Regions from separate parts of the Klebsiella sp. F11 genome, predicted to be linked through region 1. Evidence: predicted binding sites of a transcription regulator. Region 1 holds the regulator's gene; each other region holds the start of a gene.
The links. Region 1 encodes PurR, which represses purine synthesis genes. Its sites were predicted from a motif close to CANGCAAACGTTTGCNTG; they were not measured.
Positions count from the first base shown of each region.

Region 2: a site for PurR is predicted at 5,023-5,040, ahead of purL (phosphoribosylformylglycinamidine synthase). Genes of this name have one in related genera too.
Region 3: a site for PurR is predicted at 2,595-2,612, ahead of AC1M2H_RS18460 (amino acid aminotransferase). Genes of this name have one in related genera too.

Region 1 covers NZ_CM160060.1:2,580,125-2,587,094, forward strand. The annotation lists gene AC1M2H_RS12835 (riboflavin synthase subunit alpha) at 90-725, shown strand; gene cfa (cyclopropane fatty acyl phospholipid synthase) at 791-1,939, opposite strand; gene punC (purine nucleoside transporter PunC) at 2,238-3,422, opposite strand; gene punR (DNA-binding transcriptional activator PunR) at 3,535-4,446, shown strand; gene purR (HTH-type transcriptional repressor PurR) at 4,464-5,489, opposite strand; gene cydH (cytochrome bd-I oxidase subunit CydH) at 5,784-5,873, shown strand; gene AC1M2H_RS12865 (MFS transporter) at 6,036-6,970, shown strand, end outside.
Region 2 covers NZ_CM160060.1:1,381,162-1,388,131, reverse strand. The annotation lists gene AC1M2H_RS06950 (sensor histidine kinase) at 1-405, opposite strand, end outside; gene purL (phosphoribosylformylglycinamidine synthase) at 1,061-4,948, opposite strand; partial or broken gene mltF (membrane-bound lytic murein transglycosylase MltF) at 5,123-6,741, shown strand; gene tadA (tRNA adenosine(34) deaminase TadA) at 6,738-6,970, opposite strand, start outside.
Region 3 covers NZ_CM160060.1:3,704,907-3,711,876, reverse strand. The annotation lists gene mepK (peptidoglycan L,D-endopeptidase MepK) at 63-614, shown strand; gene AC1M2H_RS18465 (MBL fold metallo-hydrolase) at 628-1,275, shown strand; gene AC1M2H_RS18460 (amino acid aminotransferase) at 1,341-2,531, opposite strand; gene ompF (porin OmpF) at 2,723-3,778, opposite strand; gene asnS (asparagine--tRNA ligase) at 4,369-5,769, opposite strand; gene pncB (nicotinate phosphoribosyltransferase) at 5,936-6,970, opposite strand, start outside.

The DNA.
Region 1 (6,970 bases):
GTAGGGCACGATGCGTGCTGGCAACCTTATTTACCACCTGTTATTGTTCCCGATTAATATATATTGAGCCATTCCTGGAGGAGCAAAGCATGTTTACTGGCATTGTGCAGGGGACCGCTAAAGTGGTGTCCATCGATGAGAAGCCCAACTTTCGTACCCACGTGGTGGAACTGCCTGAGCACATGCTCGACGGACTTGAAACCGGCGCGTCGGTTGCGCACAACGGCTGCTGTCTGACCGTCACCGAGATTGACGGCGCGCGCATCAGTTTTGACCTGATGAAAGAAACCCTGCGCATCACCAACCTCGGCGCCGTGCGTCAGGGTGACGTGGTGAACGTCGAGCGCGCGGCGAAGTTCAGCGATGAGATCGGCGGCCATCTGATGTCCGGCCATATTATGACCACCGCGGAAGTGGTGAAGATCCTGACCTCGGAAAATAACCGCCAGATCTGGTTCAAGGTCCAGGATCCGACGCTGATGAAGTACATTCTGTATAAAGGCTTTATCGGCGTCGACGGCATCAGCCTGACGGTTGGCGAAGTGACGCCGACGCGCTTCTGCGTGCACCTGATTCCGGAAACGCTGCTGCGCACCACTCTGGGGGCGAAAAAGCTGGGCGACCGGGTGAATATCGAGATTGACCCGCAGACGCAGGCGGTGGTCGATACCGTAGAGCGGGTGCTGGCGGCGAAAGAAGCCGTGCAAAAGGCGACGCAAGAGTAACAGCGCGAAAAAATGCCGGTCAGTGAAGCCACGGACCGGCATCGGTACTGCGGTTTAGCCAGGAGCTAGCGCGCTACGCGCAGGCCGCCCTCGGCGCCGCGAGAAAACACCACCTGCCACAGCTGAATATCGCGCGCGCGGAAGGCGCCGGCGCAGGCGTTCAGATAATAGCTAAACATGCGTTTAAAACGCTCGGTGTAGTTGTCGGCAATATCCGGCCAGCTGGCGAGGAATCGCTCGTACCAGGCCATCAGCGTGGTATCGTAATCGGCGCCTATATTGTGCCAGTCTTCCATAACGAAATGCGTTTCGCTGGCTTGCGCAATATGGCGTACCGACGGCAGGCAGCCGTTAGGGAAGATATATTTATTGATCCACGGATCGACGCTGAGGTCGGTTTTGTTTGAACCGATGGTGTGCAGTAAAAAACGACCGTCCGCTTGCATATTTCGGTCGACAACGTCGAAATAGGTCGCGTAGTTTTTCGGCCCCACGTGCTCAAACATACCGACGGAAACTATCCGGTCAAAACTATCATGTAAGTCACGATAGTCCTGTAACAGGATAGTGACGTCTAATCCTTCACACCGCTGCTGGGCCATTTTTTGCTGTTCGGCAGAAATGGTAACGCCAACCACGCTAACGTGATAATTTTTTGCCATGTAATAGGCCAGACCGCCCCAGCCGCAGCCAATATCCAGCACCCGCATCCCGGGTTCCAGCTGCAGCTTGCGGCAAATAAGATCTAATTTAGCCTGCTGAGCCTCTTCCAGAGATTGCGCCTCTTTCCAGTAAGCGCAGGAATATTGCATATAGGGGTCGAGCATCCGACTAAAAAGATCGTTGCCGAGATCGTAGTGCTCTTTGCCGACTATCCAGGAACGTTTTTTACTTTGCAGATTGAACAGGCGAGCGGTAGCAATACGCAGCGTATCTTTGAGATGGCGGGGAAGCTGTTTTTCCAGTCCGGCGCGCAGCACCTTATGGAAGAAGATATCCAGACGCTCGCAGTCCCACCAGCCGTCCATATAGCTTTCACCTAACCCCAAAGAACCTTCCTGCAGCACGCGCTTAAAAAAGAGGGGGTTTTTTATCCGTAAATCGGAGGGAGCGGGGCCATTAATTTCAATACCCGCACGACCAAGTAACTCAGCTGTAATTCGGTACCAGTCATCATTTGGTACACTTACTTCTTCTATACACGATGAACTCATAGCTTCTCCATCACGCCCAAGTGATCAGAACCTTAAAACAGCGTAGACGCTTTTTTTGGCATTGTGAGAAATCTCACGGAATAATCCGTGAAGCTGCTATCCGACGTAGAACAGAGGAAGGGAGATAACCCTTGCCGAAAGGCCTTCCATGGTGAAACGGGAAGCATCCTGCCCCCGTTAATATCGATAAACTGTCTATTTATGTGACACGCGATCCAGTATAGGCCCCTATTTTAAGGCTTTCAATAAAAAGATATTAGCAGGCTAATTACTGGATCTTAACACCACTGAAACCATTTTATGCATGCGCCGACTCGGCGCTCAGCCGGGTGGTGCGCAGCTGCATCACATATCCCAGCCCGGCCAGCACGATGGAGGCCAGCATCACGCTGGTGGTGGTGAGCAGCGGCGTGGCAATCAGCGTGGAGACCAGCAGGCTGGTCAGGAAGCACAGTCCGAGCTGCAGGGTATTCTGCAGCGCGGCGGCGCGTCCCGTCGCCTGAGGGAACGGGCGCAGCGCCTGGGCAACGACAATCGGGTAAATGGCGCCGTTAACGATAGCCATCACGCAGAAGGGGACCATCAGCGCGACGATGGAGGCATTCTGCTGCAGACCAGCCAGCCAGGTGGCGGCAACGCTGAGCGCAAAAACCACCAGCAGCCACGGCAGCAGCTGCTGCCCCTGCCATTTTTGCAGCGCCGCCCGGCAGCCGTATCCGCCGATTAAAAAGGCGATAGTCTGCGGCACGTAGCTCAGGCCGATGGCGGTTGGCCCGTAGCCCATGTCATGTAGAATAAACGGCGATCCGGTCAGCCAGGCGAAAAAGCTGGCGGAGCAGGCGGCATAAATCAGCACGTTGCCGCTATACTCGCGCGAGCGCAGCAGCGCCAGGAAGGTCAGCTTTTTCTGCGTATCGCTCCCGGGCCGGCGCACCGGCTTGAGGCGTAAGGCGGGCAGCATCAGCAGCAGGGCGATGGCGAACAGGGTCGCGAAAATAGCCTGCCAGTCGAAATGGGCGAGCAGCCAGCTGCCGAGCAGCGGCGCCAGAGCCGGCGACAGGCCCACCAGCGGCATGATGGTGGCGAATATGCGGTTGGTACGCTGGGCGGGATAATAGTCGGTGACCATCGCCTGCCAGGTGACCGCCGCCGCGCAGACGCCGATGGCCTGCACAAACCGCAGCGCCAGCATCAGATTCGCGTCCCGTACCCACAGCATGCCAAGGCAGCCGACGGCGAAGATCGCCAGGCCGCTGAGCAGTACCGGCCTGCGCCCGTAGCGATCGGATACCGGACCCCAGAACAGCTGGCCAACGGCGAAACCGGCGAGAAACACGCTGAGGCTGGCGCTGACCGAGGCCGCCGAAGTATTCAGATCCTGCTGGATAGCCGAAAACGCCGGCAGATACATATCGGTTGCGAGGAAGCCCAGCACGCTGAGGCCCGCTAACCAAACTAAAAATCCTTTCCCGGGTTGTTGCATAAAGTTCTCTTTCTTCTGATACAGGTAAGATGTCGCAGAGTGTAGGGAGTGCATTCTGGCTTGTGAAACGCTAATATTTGTTACATGCGTTCAAAAATTTTGCAGGCAGAATATGTGGTCCGAATACTCCCTTGAAGTGGTTGATGCGGTTGCCCGCAACGGCAGCTTTAGCGCTGCGGCTCAGGAGCTGCATCGTGTCCCTTCTGCGGTCAGCTACACCGTGCGTCAGCTCGAAGAGTGGCTGGCGGTTCCGCTCTTCGAACGACGTCATCGCGACGTCGAACTCACCCCGGCCGGGGTGTGGTTTTTACAGGAAGGGCGTTCTGTTATCAAAAAAATGCAGATCACCCGCCGCCAGTGCCAGCAGATCGCCAACGGCTGGCGCGGGCAGCTCTCGATTGCGGTTGACGATATCGTCAAGCCGGCGCGTATGCGGCAGATGATTGTCGATTTTTATCGTCACTTTCCGGACGTCGAGCTGATTGTCTTCCAGGAGGTGTTTAACGGCGTCTGGGACGCGCTGGCCGACGGCCGCGTGGAGCTGGCTATCGGCGCGACCCGCTCGATTCCGGTCGGCGGACGCTACGCCTTTCGCGACATGGGCATGCTGAGCTGGCACTGCGTGGTGGCCAGCCACCATCCGCTGGCAAAAATGAGCGGTCCGCTGAGCGATGATACGTTGCGCAACTGGCCGTCGCTGGTCAGGGAGGATACCTCCCGCTCGCTGCCGAAGCGCACGACGTGGCTGCTGGATAATCAGAAGAGGGTGGTGGTGCCGGACTGGGACGCCTCGACAACCTGCCTGTCGGCCGGGCTGTGCATCGGCATGGTGCCGTCGCACTTCGCCCGCCCGCGGATCGATAGCGGCGAATGGACGGCGCTGGAGCTGGAAAATCCGTTCCCGGACGCCGCCTGCTGTCTGACCTGGCAGCAGAGCGATATCTCGCCGGCACTCTCCTGGCTGCTGGACTATCTTGGCGACAGCGAAACGTTAAATCGGGAGTGGCTGCGGGCGCCGGAATAGGCGGCGCCCCGCCGGGATTAGCGGCGGTAGTCGACGAACGGGCCGTCGATCACCGAGCGGCGCTCGACCAGGCGCGGGTGAACTTCGATAGACTGCGACTCCTCGCGCTTGTTAACGATGCGGTCCATCAGCATATTGAATGCGGCTTCGCCGAGAGAGTCCTTTGGCTGATGAATGGTGGTCAGCGCCGGGCTAAAGTAGCGGGCGTTGCGCACGTTGTCATAGCCAATCAGCGAAATATCCTGCGGCACGCGCAGGCCCATTTCGTCGGCTGCGCAAATCGCCCCCATCGCCATGATATCGCCGCCGCAGAAGATGGCGGTCGGGCGGTGCGGCTGGCTGATGATCTGCTGCATGGCGCGGTAGCCGGACTCAGGCTCGAAGTCGCCCTGAACCACCCAGCTTTCCGGGACGCGAATCTGCGCTTCTTCCATCGCTTTCATAAAACCGGCCAGGCGACCGGCGCCGGTGTTGCGCTCCAGCGGACCCGGGATCACGCCGATTTCACGGTGGCCGCGTTCGACAAGATAGCGGCCGGCCATGTAACCGCCTTCAAAGGCGTTATCGATCACCGAATCGGTAAAGTCGGCCTTGGACTCGCCCCAGTCCATCACCACCATCGGGATGTTGCGGTACTCTTCGAGCATGGAGAGCACCGACTGCGGATATTCGGAGCACATGACCAGCAGACCGTCGACGCGCTTTTGCGCCATCATCGACAGGTAGGCCTGCTGTTTTTCCGGATCGTTCCACGCGTTGCCCAGAATCAGGGTGTAGCCCTTCTGGAAGCAGCTTTTCTCGACGGACTCGATAATCTCGGCAAAATAGGCCGCTTCGCTGCTGGTGGCCAGCAGGCCGATCGATTTGGTGTGATTAACCTTCAGGCTGCGCGCCACCGCACTCGGAGAGTAGTGCAGCTCTTTGATGGCGGCCCATACCGCGTTGCGCGTCTCTTCAGCCACAAAACGGGTTTTGTTAATTACATGTGACACTGTTGTAGTGGAAACGTTTGCGCGCTTCGCTACATCTTTAATTGTTGCCATTACTTCTCTCTCCAGACCTTGACCTGATCGTCTGATTATCGATACGTAACCGTTTGCCTATACACACCCTGAGCGCAATGTTCAACATTGCATCACGTCGGGAAACGACACAGAACGACAGGAAGGGGTCAATGGCCGATACGCTTTCAAATTAGCGTGGGATTTTGTCCGATCTTGCGGCAAAGGGGAAGAGTAAAAACGTGCATCGCCCTAAATCTCAGAAGATTTTTATGCAATACTGTGCAAAAATGAGCAGGCTCACTTTTCTTGTGGGGATAATCAGGGGGAAAATTGATGGATACAGATTTAAAGTTTTCGCTGACCACGACGATTATTGTTCTGGGGCTGATCGTGGCCGCAGCGCTGACCGCCGTACTGCACTAATTCTTGCGGGGGAGAGGCTCCTTTCCCCCATTCCCACGCATTATTATCAAATTCGCAAAAATCTTTTGCCATTTCGTTTACTTTTGTTTTTCTGTGATTGATGTCATGCTTTTGCCTTCTGATGAGATACCGTCGCTGAGGACGGTTTGCTGGAGTCATTGCATGAAAATCAACTTTCCCCTGTTAGCGCTGGCCGTTGGGGCGTTTGGTATCGGTACGACCGAATTTTCCCCGATGGGATTGCTACCGGTGATCGCGAAAGGCGTGGATGTATCCATTCCCGCCGCGGGGATGCTGATTAGCGCCTACGCCATCGGCGTGATGGTCGGAGCGCCGCTGATGACGCTGCTGCTGTCGCATCGCGCGCGCCGCAGCGCGCTAATTTTCCTGATGGCTATTTTTACCCTTGGCAACGTCCTCTCTTCAATGGCGCCGGATTACACCACGCTGCTGCTCTCGCGCATTATCACCAGCCTGAACCACGGCGCCTTCTTCGGCCTCGGCTCGGTGGTGGCCGCGAGCGTGGTGCCTAAGCACAAGCAGGCCAGCGCGGTGGCAACCATGTTTATGGGTCTGACCATCGCCAATATTGGCGGCGTCCCGGCGGCGACCTGGCTGGGTGAAACCATCGGCTGGCGCATGTCCTTCCTCGCCACGGCGGGTCTTGGCCTGGTGGCGATGGCCGGCCTGTGGTTCTCGCTGCCGAAAGGCAGCGCAGGGGAGCGGCCGAATGTGAAGGAAGAGCTGGCGGTATTGATGCGGCCGCAGGTGCTTTCCGCGCTGCTGACCACCGTGCTCGGGGCCGGGGCGATGTTCACTCTCTATACCTATATTTCGCCGGTGCTGCATACCATTACCCACGCTTCGCCGCTGTTCGTCACCGCGATGCTGGTGCTGATTGGCGTCGGCTTCTCTCTGGGCAACTACCTTGGCGGAAAATTTGCCGACCGCTCGGTTTCCGGCACGCTGAAGGGATTTTTACTGCTGCTGATGGTTATCATGCTGGCGATCCCGCTGCTGGCGCAGTCGCAGATTGGCGCGGCCATCAGCATGGTAGTGTGGGGCGCGGCGACGTTCGCCGTGGTGCCGCCGCTGCA
Region 2 (6,970 bases), 1.2 Mb from region 1:
GGACTTTGCCTCAGGGCTGCTGTTTTTACACCTCAGCTGCGCCAGGTCGCTCAAATCCTGGCGCAGCGCCTGCCAGATTTTCTCATCCGGCAGGACGCCGGCGTGGGCGTCCAGCATTTCGCTGTAGCGCTGGCGCTGATTCTGATAAACCTTCGCCAGCGTCGGATCGTCCAGCACGCAGTACTGGCGGTAGCTGCGCTCCATTTCCAGCGAAGCGTTAACCATGGCCTCGCTGCGGCGGGCGTCGACCAGCGTGGTCCGGTTGATGTGCGCGGCCTGGGCGCTGAGAGCGTTCAGGCTCTGCCACGCCTGCCAGGCCAGAACCAGCAGCGGTAGCAGGATCAGCACAAAGGAGAGCGTCACCAGCTGGCGCAGCGAACGGGGGAAAAGGGAGAGTCGCTTCAAATATATAGCCTCAAACGTTAGCTTAAGACGATGCTAACCGAGGATGCCGCAGAGTAACAGGAGCAATCAGCGGATCTGCCGCACGAAGGACGACGGTCCGGGGCGAAGCCGGTCAGCGGCGCGGATAATCACGCCGCTGGCTTGCCATAGGGCGGAAATAATAAAGCCAGGCATTTGCCTGGCTTTATTAAGAAATAAGGCGGTGCCTAACTCGACGTTTCGCCCGATGGCTGATAAAGCGGAGCTATTATCAGGAGCTGGACGGCAGGCACCTTGTTGTGCGTCATTCGAAGTTTATGTAGCGCATCCCGAAGGGGCTGACATAAGAAGGTGAATGAGCCACTGCATATTATTATGCACGTTCTATGCCACATTACAAAACATTTTATTAACACAATGAAATATAATGCGTTTTATGCATTTAACACCCCGAACTGCAACGTCTGATTTTTCGCCACAGTGTCGCCATTTAGCAACACTTAAAAACCGGCCTCATGGGAACTTTTAAAATCAACAACTTAAATGTCTCCATTTGGCGACACCCCTTCCCCGCGTTTGTCGGTAAATCCCGACACCCTGCCGCGATATCCATCACAAACAAAAAGGCCCCCCGCTATTGCAGGAGGCCTTTTAGAGCAAAGCGCCTGGGACCGGTTTAGCCTAGCTGCTTACGCGCGTTGCGGAAGATACGCATCCACGGGCTGTCCTCGCCCCAGTTTTCCGGGTGCCAGGAGTTGGCCACGGTGCGGAAGACGCGCTCAGGGTGCGGCATCATGATGGTAGCGCGACCGCTTTCGCTGGTGACGGCGGTAATCCCGTTCGGTGAGCCGTTCGGGTTCGCCGGATAGCTTTCGGTGACCTTACCGAAGTTATCCACGAAGCGCAGCGCAACCAGCCCTTTGCTCTCAAGCTGCGCCAGATGCGCGCCGTCGCGAACCTCCACCTGCCCTTCGCCGTGGGAAACGGCGATAGGCATCATTGAGCCGACCATCCCCTGCAGCAGCAGAGACGGGCTTTGCGTCACTTCAACCAGGCTGAAGCGCGCCTCAAAGCGGTCGGAGTGGTTACGCACGAAGCGCGGCCACAGGTCGCTTCCCGGGATCAGCTCCCGCAGGTTGGACATCATCTGGCAGCCGTTGCACACGCCCAGCGCCAGGGTCTGCGGACGATGGAAGAAGGTCGCAAACTCGTCGCGCACGCGGTCGTTGAACAGTATCGATTTCGCCCAGCCTTCGCCCGCCCCCAGCACGTCGCCGTAGGAGAAGCCGCCGCAGGCTACCAGCGCCTGGAAATCGGCCAGGCCGGTACGGCCGGCAAGCAGGTCGCTCATGTGCACGTCTACGGCATCAAAGCCCGCGCGATGGAAGGCCGCGGCCATCTCCACGTGCGAGTTGACTCCCTGCTCGCGCAGCACCGCCACCTTCGGACGCGCGCCGGTCGCAATGTACGGCGCGGCGATATCATCGCTGATATCGAAGGAGAGCTTAACGTTGAGGCCCGGATCGCTGTCGTTGCCTTTCGCGGCGTGTTCGCTATCGGCACACTCGGGGTTATCGCGCAGACGCTGCATCTGCCAGGTGGTTTCTGCCCACCACGTACGCAGCGTAGAGCGGCTTTCGCTGAATACCGGGCTGCCGTCGGCGGTGATGACAAAGCGGTCGCCTGCCGTTGCCTGACCGAGGTAGTGGGTGCACTCCGCCAGGCCGTGGGACGCCAGCAGCGCTTCAACCGCCTCGCGATCCGCGGCGCGGACCTGAATCACGCCGCCCAGCTCTTCGTTGAACAGCGCCGCCAGGCTATCGTCGCCCAGCGCGGCGATATCCACATCCACGCCGCAGTGGCCGGTAAAGGCCATTTCGGCCAGCGTCACCAGCAGGCCGCCGTCAGAACGATCGTGGTAAGCCAGCAGCTTACGTTCAGCCACCAGCGCCTGCATTGCGTCCCAGAAGCCTTTCAGCTGCGCGACGTCGCGCACGTCCGCCGGAGTATCGCCCAGCTGGCGATAGACCTGCGCCAGCGCGGTCGCGCCCAGCGCGTTGCGGCCGTTGCCTAAATCAATCAGCAGCAGGGCGTTATCTTCGGTGGAGAGCTGCGGCGTGACGGTACGACGCACATCTTCCACGCGGGCAAAAGCGGTGATCACCAGCGACAGCGGAGAAGTCATCTCACGCTGCTCGCCGCCTTCCTGCCAGCGGGTTTTCATCGACATCGAATCTTTGCCGACCGGGATAGTCAGACCCAGAGCCGGACACAACTCTTCGCCAACCGCTTTCACCGCTTCGTACAGGCCGGCATCTTCGCCCGGGTGTCCGGCCGCCGCCATCCAGTTTGCCGAAAGCTTCACGCGATTCAGCGCGCCAATCTGCGTGGCCGCCATGTTGGTCAGCGCTTCCCCTACCGCCAGGCGGGCGGAGGCGGCAAAGTCCAGTAACGCCACCGGCGTGCGTTCGCCAAGCGCCATCGCTTCGCCGTAGTAGCTATCGAGGCTGGCGGTGGTGACCGCGCAGTTAGCTACCGGGATCTGCCACGGGCCAACCATCTGATCGCGCGCCACCATACCGGTCACGGTACGGTCACCGATGGTGACGAGGAAGGTTTTTTCCGCCACCGCCGGCAGGTGCAAAACGCGATTTACCGCATCGGCAACGGTCATGCCCTGGCGGTTCAGCGCTTCACCTTTCGCCTTCAGGGTCTGCACGTCGCGGGTCATTTTCGGCGTTTTACCCAGCAGCACGTCCAGCGGCAGATCGATCGGCTGGTCGTTGAAATGGCTGTCGCTCATATTCAGATGCAGCTCTTCGGTAGCGTCGCCGATCACGGCGTAAGGCGCGCGCTCGCGGCGGCACAGCTCGTCGAACAGCGGCAGCTGGTCCGGCGCCACCGCCAGCACGTAGCGCTCCTGGGATTCGTTACACCAGATTTCCAGCGGGCTCATGCCCGGTTCATCGCTGAGAATATCGCGCAGCTGGAATTTACCGCCACGGCCGCCGTCGCTCACCAGCTCCGGCATCGCGTTCGAAAGGCCGCCCGCGCCGACGTCGTGGATAAAAAGAATCGGGTTGGCGTCGCCCAGCTGCCAGCAGCGGTCAATAACCTCCTGGCAGCGGCGCTCCATTTCCGGGTTGTCGCGCTGGACGGAGGCAAAATCGAGGTCCGCATCAGACTGGCCGGATGCCATAGACGATGCCGCGCCGCCGCCGAGGCCAATGTTCATCGCCGGGCCGCCGAGGACGATAAGCTTCGCCCCCACGCTAATTTCGCCTTTCTGCACGTGTTCGGCGCGAATGTTGCCGATACCGCCGGCCAGCATGATCGGCTTGTGGTAGCCGCGCAGCTCTTCACCGTTGTGGCTGGTAACCTTTTCTTCATAGGTGCGGAAGTAGCCGTTCAGCGCCGGACGACCAAATTCGTTGTTAAACGCCGCGCCGCCCAGCGGGCCGTCGGTCATGATATCCAGCGCGGTTACGATGCGGTCCGGTTTGCCAAAATCTTCTTCCCACGGCTGTTCAAAGCCCGGGATGCGCAGGTTAGAAACCGAGAACCCGACCAGGCCCGCTTTGGGTTTCGCCCCGCGTCCGGTTGCGCCCTCATCGCGGATTTCGCCGCCGGAGCCGGTCGCCGCGCCCGGCCACGGGGAAATCGCCGTCGGGTGGTTATGCGTTTCAACCTTCATCAGGATATGCGCCGCTTCCTGGTGGTAGTCGTAAATCCCTTCCTGATGGCTGGCGAAAAAGCGACCGACGTTTGAACCTTCCATCACCGCGGCGTTATCTTTATAGGCGGACAGGACGTAGTCCGGGGTCTTCTCAAAGGTATTTTTGATCATCTTAAACAGCGACTTCGGCTGCTGTTCGCCGTCGATGACCCAGTCGGCGTTAAAAATCTTGTGGCGGCAGTGCTCGGAGTTAGCCTGCGCGAACATATACAGCTCGATATCGTTCGGGTTACGGCCCAGCGTTTTGAAGGCATCCTGCAGATAGTCGATTTCGTCTTCCGCCAGCGCCAGCCCCAGACAGAGGTTGGCGTCAATCAGCGCCTGGCGACCCTGGCCCAGCAGGTCAACGCTGGTGACCGGCGCCGGCTGATGCTGAGCGAACAGCTTCTCGCCCTCTTCCAGCGCGTTAAATACGCTTTCCATCATTCGGTCGTGCAGCTCATCCGCAACCACGGCCCACTGCTCTGCGCTCAGCGTGCCGGCTTCAACGTAGTACGCCACGCCGCGCTCAAGGCGCACAACCTGTGCCAGGCCGCAGTTATGGGCGATATCGGTAGCTTTAGAAGACCAGGGGGAGATGGTGCCAGGGCGGGGAGTGACGAGCAGTAATTTACCGGTTGGGGTATGGCTACTTAAGCTTGGGCCATACTTGAGCAGTCGTGCCAGCCTCTCGCGATCCTCACCGCCGAGCGGGGCGTTCAGGTCGGCAAAATGAACATACTCTGCATATATTGTGCTTACCGGGATGTTGGCCGCCTGAAAACGTGCCAGCAGTTTATTGATACGAAATGCCGACAGTGCAGGTGAACCACGCAAAATTTCCATCATAAGTCTCTCGTCTTCGAAGCTTTCAATATGAGCCAGGGGGGAAACGGGCGCTATTATAGTGAATCCTGTCCCCTGACGAAACCGTTTGCGTGGAAATATAATCATTCGCCGCGTTTATCAATAAATGTGACCTCCATCGCGAATAAGTTGCCAACTGGCGCATTCTTAAGCAAAATGCCGCACATTCACCGACAACCTTTTACTTTTTCCGGTCATAGTCTGCTGAGGAACACAGAGCTGCAGAAGATTAACCATCTGAAAAAACTAAAGATTAATTATCTGCTCATCGGCATTGTTACCTTACTGCTGGCGGCCGCCCTGTGGCCGTCGATCCCGTGGTCGGGAAAACCGGAGAATCGGGTTGCGGGAATCATATCGCGCGGAGAGCTGCGGCTCAGCACCATCAATTCGCCGATGACCTTTGCGGCTATCAATGACAAAAGCTACGGCCTTGATTACGAGCTGGCGCAGCAGTTTGCCGACTACCTCGGCGTCAAGCTGAAGGTCACCGTGCGGCAGAATATCAGCCAGCTCTTCGACGATCTGGATGACGGTAAGGCCGATATGCTCGGCGCCGGGCTGGTCTATAACTCCGAGCGGGTGAAGAACTATCAGCCGGGACCGAGCTACTATTCGGTATCGCAGCAGCTGGTCTATCGGGTCGGCAACGTCCGCCCGCGTACCCTTGCCAACCTCAATGCGGACCAGCTGGCTATCGCGCCGGGCCACGTCGCCATTAACGACCTGCAGGCGCTAAAGGAGAGTAAATACCCCGATCTCAGCTGGCGCGTCGATGAGAAACGCGGCACCACGGCGCTGATGCAGGCGGTCATCGATGGCGATCTGAACTACACCATCGCCGACTCCGTGGCGGTCAGCCTGTTTCAGCGCGTTCACCCTGAGCTGGCGGTGGCGCTGGATATCACCGATGAGCAGCCGGTAACCTGGTTTAGCGTCAAGGGCGACGACAATTCGCTGTCGGCGGCGATGCTCGATTTCTTCAACAACATTAATGAAGACGGCACGCTGGCGCGGCTGGAAGAGAAGTATCTCGGGCACGGCAACGATTTCGACTATGTCGATACGCGCACTTTCCTTCGGGCGGTAGAAAATATCCTGCCGGATCTGCAGCCGATGTTTGAAAAATACGCCCGCCAGATCGACTGGCGCCTGCTGGCGGCGATTTCCTGGCAGGAGTCGCACTGGGACCCGCAGGCAACCTCCCCGACCGGGTCCGCGGGATGATGATGCTCACCAGAAACACCGCTCAGAGCCTGGGATTAACCGACCGCACCGATGCCGAACAGAGCATCAACGGCGGCATGCGTTATCTGCAGGATATGATGAATAAGGTTCCGGATTCGGTGCCCAAAGATGAGCGGATCTGGTTTGCGCTGGCGGCCTACAATATGGGCTACGCGCATATTCTCGACGCCATCGACCTGACGAAAAAACAGAAAGGTAACCCCAACAGCTGGGCGGACGTCAAGCAGCGCCTGCCGCTGCTCAGCCAAAAATCCTACTACAGCCGGCTGAAATACGGCTACGCGCGGGGCCATGAAGCGTACGCTTACGTCGAGAACATTCGCAAGTACCATATTAGCCTGGTGGGCTATCTCTCCGAGAAGGAGAGCAATGACGAGCAGGCGCTGGCGATGGCCGGCGACTATCCGGCGGTGATGCCGGATGAGGTAGATAAAAAGGAGGAGCGGACGCTACCGTTCTTTCAGTTCCGCGCCGAAGCGCTGGTCGATAACGCCAAATTCAAAATGCCCGGGCTGAGCCACTACTAGCCCTCGCCCTCCTGGCGCGCCTTTTTCAGCGCCTTTTTCTCTTCCCGCCGCCAGCGGAAAAAATCGCTCAGCATGGCCGAGCACGAGTCAGCGAGAACGCCTTCGGCGATCTCAACCCGATGGTTCATCCCCGGATGGTGCAGCACATCGATTAGCGATCCGGCGGCGCCGGTTTTGGCATCCCGGGCGCCAAATACCAGCCGCGAGATGCGGCTATGGACCATCGCCC
Region 3 (6,970 bases), 1.1 Mb from region 1:
AAAGAGGCAGCTTGAAGGATGGCGTGTATATTTCGATTCATTTACTTGTAGACCTGATTATCATGGACAAATTTGACGCTAATCGCCGCAAACTGCTGGCGCTAGGTGGCGCTGCGCTAGGTGCCGCTGCCATTTTGCCTGCGCCGGCATTTGCCACCCTCTCGACCCCCCGACCGCGTATTTTGACGCTGAATAACCTGCATACCGGTGAATCACTCAAAGCGGAATTCTTCGATGGCAGAGGCTATATTCAGGATGAATTAGCAAGACTTAACCATTTTTTCCGTGATTTCCGCGCGAATAAAATAAAGTCCATCGATCCGAGCTTATTCGATCATCTTTATCGCCTGCAGGGATTACTTGGCACTAATAAGCCTGTCCAGCTGATCTCCGGCTATCGTTCCCTCGATACCAACGATAAGCTACGTGCACGAAGCCGTGGTGTAGCTAAACATAGCTATCACACCAAAGGCCAGGCTATGGATTTTCACATTGAAGGCATTTCGTTGAGCAATGTTCGCAAAGCGGCGTTATCTATGAGCGCCGGTGGTGTAGGATACTACCCACGTAGCAACTTTGTGCATATTGATACCGGTCCGGTAAGGCACTGGTAACGAAAGGAGCGTCATGAACTATCGTATTATTCCGGTTACCGCTTTCTCCCAGAACTGTTCTTTAATCTGGTGTGAGCAAACCCGACTTGCTGCGCTGGTCGATCCCGGCGGTGATGCAGAGCGAATCAAACAGGAAGTAGCGGCAGCGGGCGTGAGCCTGATGCAGATTTTGCTCACTCACGGTCATCTCGACCACGTTGGCGCGGCGGCCGAGCTGGCGCAACATTACGGCGTGCCGATTATCGGGCCGGAAAAAGAAGATGAGTTCTGGCTGGAGGGGCTTCCTGCGCAAAGCCGGATGTTCGGCCTGGAGGATTGCCAGCCGCTGCATCCTGACCGCTGGCTTAATGAAGGCGACGTCGTCAGCGTGGGGAACGTTTCTCTGCAGGTGCTGCACTGCCCGGGGCATACGCCGGGGCACGTCGTGTTCTTCGACGCCGCGTCGCGGCTGCTGGTTTCCGGCGACGTTATCTTCAAAGGCGGCGTCGGGCGCAGCGACTTCCCGCGCGGCGACCACGGCCAGCTGATCGAGGCGATTAAACGCAAGCTGTTGCCCTTGGGCGATGACGTGACGTTTATCCCCGGCCACGGGCCGATGTCGACGCTGGGTCATGAACGTTTGCACAATCCTTTCCTGCAGGATGAAATGCCGGTCTGGTAACCATACCGGACGCTAAATAGAAAAAAGGCCGCGGATGCGGCCTTCTTTTTTAGGCGACTGCGGCGTTACAGCACGGCGACGATCGCTTCACACAGCGGCGCCATATTGTCCGGCGTCATGCCGGCAACGTTAATGCGCCCGGAAGCCACGGCGTAAACCGCGAACTCTTCGCGCAGGCGCAGAACCTGCTCTTTGGTCAGGCCGCTAAACGAGAACATGCCGTTTTGCTTAATGATGAAGGAGAAGTCGCGGTTAGCGCCTTTTTCCTGCAGGGTATTCACGAACAGCAGGCGCATACGCTGAATGCGCTGGCGCATGTCGGTCAGCTCCTGCTCCCAGATAGCGCGCAGCGCATCGTTGCTGAGGATCGTTGCTACAACGGCAGCGCCGTGCGCCGGCGGGTTGGAGTAGTTCGCGCGAATCACCGACTTCATCTGGCTGAACGCGCGGTCGACGGTGTCGCTGTCGCTCGCCACCAGCGTACAGGCGCCCACGCGCTCGTTGTACAGGCCGAAGTTCTTCGAGTAGGAGCTGGCAACCAGCAGCTCTTTGTGCAGCGCGGCAAAGGCGCGCAGGCCTTCCGCATCTTCTTCCAGGCCGCGGGCAAAGCCCTGATAGGCGAAGTCGAACAGCGGCAGCCAGCCTTTATCAACGGAGAGCTGCGCCAGCTGCTGCCACTGCTCGAGGGTCGGATCGATACCGGTTGGGTTATGGCAGCAGCCGTGGAACAGAACAACGTCGCCAGCCTGCGCTTCGTTGAGGCTGGCCAGCAGGCCGGCAAAGTCGAGAGTGCGGTTAGCCGCATCGTAGTAGGTATACTCGCGAACCTCGAGGCCGGCGGAATTGAATACGCTCTTGTGGTTCGGCCAGCTCGGATTGCTCACCCAAACGCGCTTAACGGCGGTATTTTTTGCCAGGAAATCGGCGGCAACGCGCAGGCCACCTGTGCCGCCCGGGGTCTGGGCAGTGCGGGCGCGCTTATCGCTGACGATCGCGCTTCCTTTACCGAACAGCAGCTCCTGCGTGCATTGACCAAATTCCGCAATACCGTCGATACCCAGATAGTTTTTGGTGGTCTCATTCTCCAGCAGATATTGCTCTGCCTTCTTCACGCTGGTCAGGACCGGGGTTTTACCCGTTTCATCTTTATAAACGCCAATTCCGAGGTTAATTTTTGTAGGACGGTCATCGGCACGAAACAGATCGGCCAGGCCCAGAATAGGGTCGGCAGGGGCGGCAGTAATGTTCTCAAACATGACGAGGTTCCATTGTGATTACTGAAGGGAGTTGCGCTATCAGGTTAACGGGAGAATTGCCAATTGCCAACCGTTTGCGACAAAAAGCGCGAAGGTTTTGCAAAGTTACGATCTTTGCCTTAGTAACGCAGAAAAGCAGGACCGAAGTCCTGCTTTTTAGGCATATCACGAAGGGGTGTAGTGATTAAAACTTAGAACTGGTAAACGATACCCACGGCGACGGTGTCGTCGGAGTTCACGCCCAGCTTGTTGTCGCTATCGATCTGGTTGATCTGGTAGTCAACATAGGTGGACATGTTTTTGTTGAAGTAGTAGGTCGCGCCGACATCGATGTAGTTGATGTAGTCTTCGTTACCCACGCCTTCAACGTTTTTCGCTTTAGATTTGTAGTAAGCGATGGACGGACGCAGGCCGAAATCGAACTGGTACTGCGCAACGACGGAGAAGTCCTGAGTCTTGTTAGCAAAACCGTCGGTAATGCGGGTCGCATTGCGGGTTTCACCGTACAGCGCTGCCAGGTAGATGTTGTTTGCGTCATATTTCAGACCAGTTGCCCACTGCTCAGCTTTATCGCCTTTACCGCGAGTCAGAGCCTGCTGTGCATCGGTACGATCCGCTGCGCCGTATGCGCCGACAATGCCGAAGCCGTCGATGTCATAGCTCAGAGAGGTTGCCCAGCCGTCGCCGTTAGAGCGGGAAGCGTCTGCGTGCTCGTTTTTGCCCAGGTACTGTACGCCAAAGCTCAGGCCGTCAACCAGACCAAAGAAGTTGGTGTTACGGTAGGTTGCGAGACCGCCGGTACGACCTGCGAAGAAGTTATCGCTGGAGCCGGTGTCGCCGCCGAACTCAGGCAGCATATCGGTAATGCCGATTGCGTCATAAACCAGGCCGTAGTTACGACCATAGTTGAAGGAGCCTGCATCGCCGAATTTCAGACCGGCGTAAGCCAGACGAGTTTTGTTACCGCTCTGAGCGTCGCTACCTTCGGTGTTGTTACCCTGGAAGTTGTATTCCCACTGGCCGAAACCGGTCAGCTGATCGTTGATCTGAGTTTCACCTTTGAAACCTAAACGAGCATAGGTCTGGTCGCCGTCGTTATCCTTGTTGTCAGAGAAATAGTGCAGACCTACGGTTTTGCCGTACAGATCGAGTTTGTTGCCGTCTTTGTTATAGATTTCTGCAGCGTTAGCTGCACCGGCTACCAGCAGGGCAGGGATCACCGCTGCCAGAATATTGCGCTTCATCATTATTTATTACCCTCATTAGTATTTTTATATGAACACTTGCCACTGCCGCCAATACATTCTGTCAATGAAAGTTTACAGAACCATTGATGATAGTTTGGTGTCTGAAGGCATCTTTCCATCCGCGACATCGTTTCGCTAGCCGGAAAATGCTACCAATGTCGTATATGGGTAACAATTGGAAAGTGTATGTAACAAAATATGAATTTTGGGGAACTTTGTGAACTCAATCAAAATTCCATTCCACTTTGCGTATAAAACCGCCGTTGCTTATATATCTATATGAATTAATTATGATTAATTTAGATAAATGCCGATTTGTGCATTTTGTGGCTGGTTTTTGCTTCTTTTTTACGCAGCGTTTGTCTTTGCATGTTGTGCGGTGTGTGGTTAAAAAATGAGCAAAATAATCAGGTATTTCGCCCATGAATGAACATAAGGTGCGCTTTCTCGTTTCGGTGGGGGTCGAAATAGTGAGTAACATAAATGTGAAGCAGAGGGCTTGATGTTTAAATTTCTTAATGTTTGTTAACGAAAGTTGACATAAAAAAGGCCAGCTTACGCTGACCCTTTTTACAAAGCGGGAATAATATTTAGAACGTCGCGCTGCGCGGGGTGCGCGGGAACGGAATCACGTCACGAACGTTCTGAACGCCGGTTACGTAAGCAATCAGACGCTCAAAGCCCAGCCCGAAGCCGGAGTGCGGAACGGTGCCGTAGCGGCGCAGGTCGCGATACCACCAGTAGTCTTCTTTATTCAGACCCATTTCCGCCATGCGTGCGTCGAGGACGTCCAGGCGCTCTTCACGCTGTGAGCCGCCGATAATTTCCCCGATCCCAGGGGCCAGAACGTCCATTGCGGCGACGGTTTTGCCGTCTTCGTTAAGGCGCATGTAGAAGGCCTTAATATCTTTCGGATAGTTTTTGACCACCACCGGCGCTTTAAAATGCTCTTCCGCCAGGTAGCGCTCGTGCTCGGAAGAGAGGTCTACGCCCCAGTAGACCGGGTTTTCGAACGGCTTACCGCAGTTTTCGAGGATCGTTACCGCGTCGGTATAATCAACCTGGGCGAAATCGGCAGAGACGAAACGCTCAAGGCGATCGATCGCATCTTTATCCACGCGCTCGGCGAAGAATTTCATGTCATCCGCGCGCTCTTCCAGTACGGCCTTGAAGACGTACTTCAGCATCGCTTCCGCCAGGCCCGCGACGTCGTTGAGGTTGGCGAACGCCACTTCCGGCTCCAGCATCCAGAACTCCGCCAGATGGCGGCTGGTGTTGGAGTTTTCGGCACGGAAGGTTGGGCCGAAGGTGTAGATTTTCGACAGCGCGCAGGCGTAGGTTTCGCCGTTCAGCTGGCCGGATACGGTAAGGAACGACTCTTTGCCGAAGAAGTCCTTATCGAAATCCACTTTGCCCTGGTCGTTACGCGGCAGGTTTTCCAGATCCAGCGTGGAGACGCGGAACATTTCGCCGGCGCCTTCGGTATCCGAGGCGGTGATCAGCGGGGTAGAAACCCAGAAGAAGCCCTGCTCGTCAAAGAAGCGATGCAGCGCCTGCGCCAGGGTATGACGCACGCGGGCAACCGCGCCAATCAGGTTGGTGCGCGGACGCAGGTGGGCGACTTCACGCAGATACTCGATGCTGTGGCGCTTGGCGGCCATCGGGTAGGTATCGGGATCTTCGACCCAGCCGGTAACTTCTACGCTGCTGGCCTGAATTTCGAAGCTCTGGCCCTGGCCCTGCGAGGCCACGACTTTACCGGTGACGATAACCGAGCAGCCGGTGGTCAGACGCAGCACTTCCTGATTGTAATTGGGAAGAGAATTACTAATAACGGCCTGTACAGGATCAAAGCAGGAACCGTCATAGACGGCCAGGAAGGAAAAGCCAGCTTTTGAATCTCGGCGGGTACGTACCCATCCGCGGACGGTGACTTCGCTGTCAACCGCAACACGGCCCTGGAGTACGTCGGCTACAGGCACAACGCTCATAATAGTCTCTCTATTCGTAGTCCAATAAAAATATCTGTATCCCCCGGCAATCGGGGGATATCTATGTTACCTGTCATCTTCCATCAGACAAGCAGATTTCGCACCGGGAGCGGGAGTTTTCGGAAATAAATAAGGAACAAGGAGCCAGAACGGCTCCTTAGGGTGTTTAACTGGCCTTTTTAATCGGCGGCAGGTCGAAGGCTTCGCGCAGGGCGCGTACGAACGCCTTATCGTGACAGATGGTTTTGCCAGGGCTGTCAGAGAGCTTGGCCACCGGCTTGCCGTTGCACTCCACCAGCTTAATCACGATATTGAGCGGCTTAACCTGTGGAATATCGCAGGTTAAGCGCGTACCGATGCCGAAGCTGAGATTCACCCGCGATGAGAAATGACGATACAAATCGACGGCTTTCGTCAGGTCGAGGTTATCGGAGAAGACCAGCACCTTGCTCAACGGGTCGATGCCCAGCTTCTGATAATGGGCGATGGCTTTCTCACCCCATTCAACCGGTTCTCCGGAGTCGTGGCGCAGACCCTGATAGCGTTCGGCGAATTCCGGGCCGAAATCACGCAGGAAGGCGTCCATCGTAATGCAGTCGGTCAGGGCGATGCCCAACTGGTCCGGATACTCTTCCAGCCAGGCGGCAAGGGCCGCGCGCTGGCTGCTGGCAAGGTTAGGGCTGATCTGCTGATGGGCCTGGAACCACTCATGCGCCTGAGTGCCCATCGGCGTCAGATGCAGGCGCCGGGCCAGGTCGTAGTTGCTGGTGCCGGTAAACCACGGCTCCTGCTGCAGGCGTTCGACGATAGCCTGCTGGACTTCGCGCGAGAAGCGACGGCGGGTGCCGAAGTCCATCAGGCGGAAGCGGCTCATATCGATATCGGCGGTGATATCCCGGAAGTCGCTCAGCTTGCGCTCGAGGGTCTCCAGCGCCAGCTCAACGCCGATTTCCGGCGAGCGGTAGCGGTGAACCAGCTCGCTGATCACCGCCAGCAGCGGGACTTCCCACATAATGACTTCGCGCCAGGGGCCGGAAAGGCGAATATTCAGCTTGCCGTTGTCGTTGCTGACGCTGACCTGCTGCGGGTCGTAGCGGAAATCGCGCAGCCAGTCGAGATAATCGCGCGCAAAGAACGGCAGGGTCGACAGCCAGTGATACTCATCGTCCTGCAGCTTCAGATCGCGCATAGCCTCAACCTG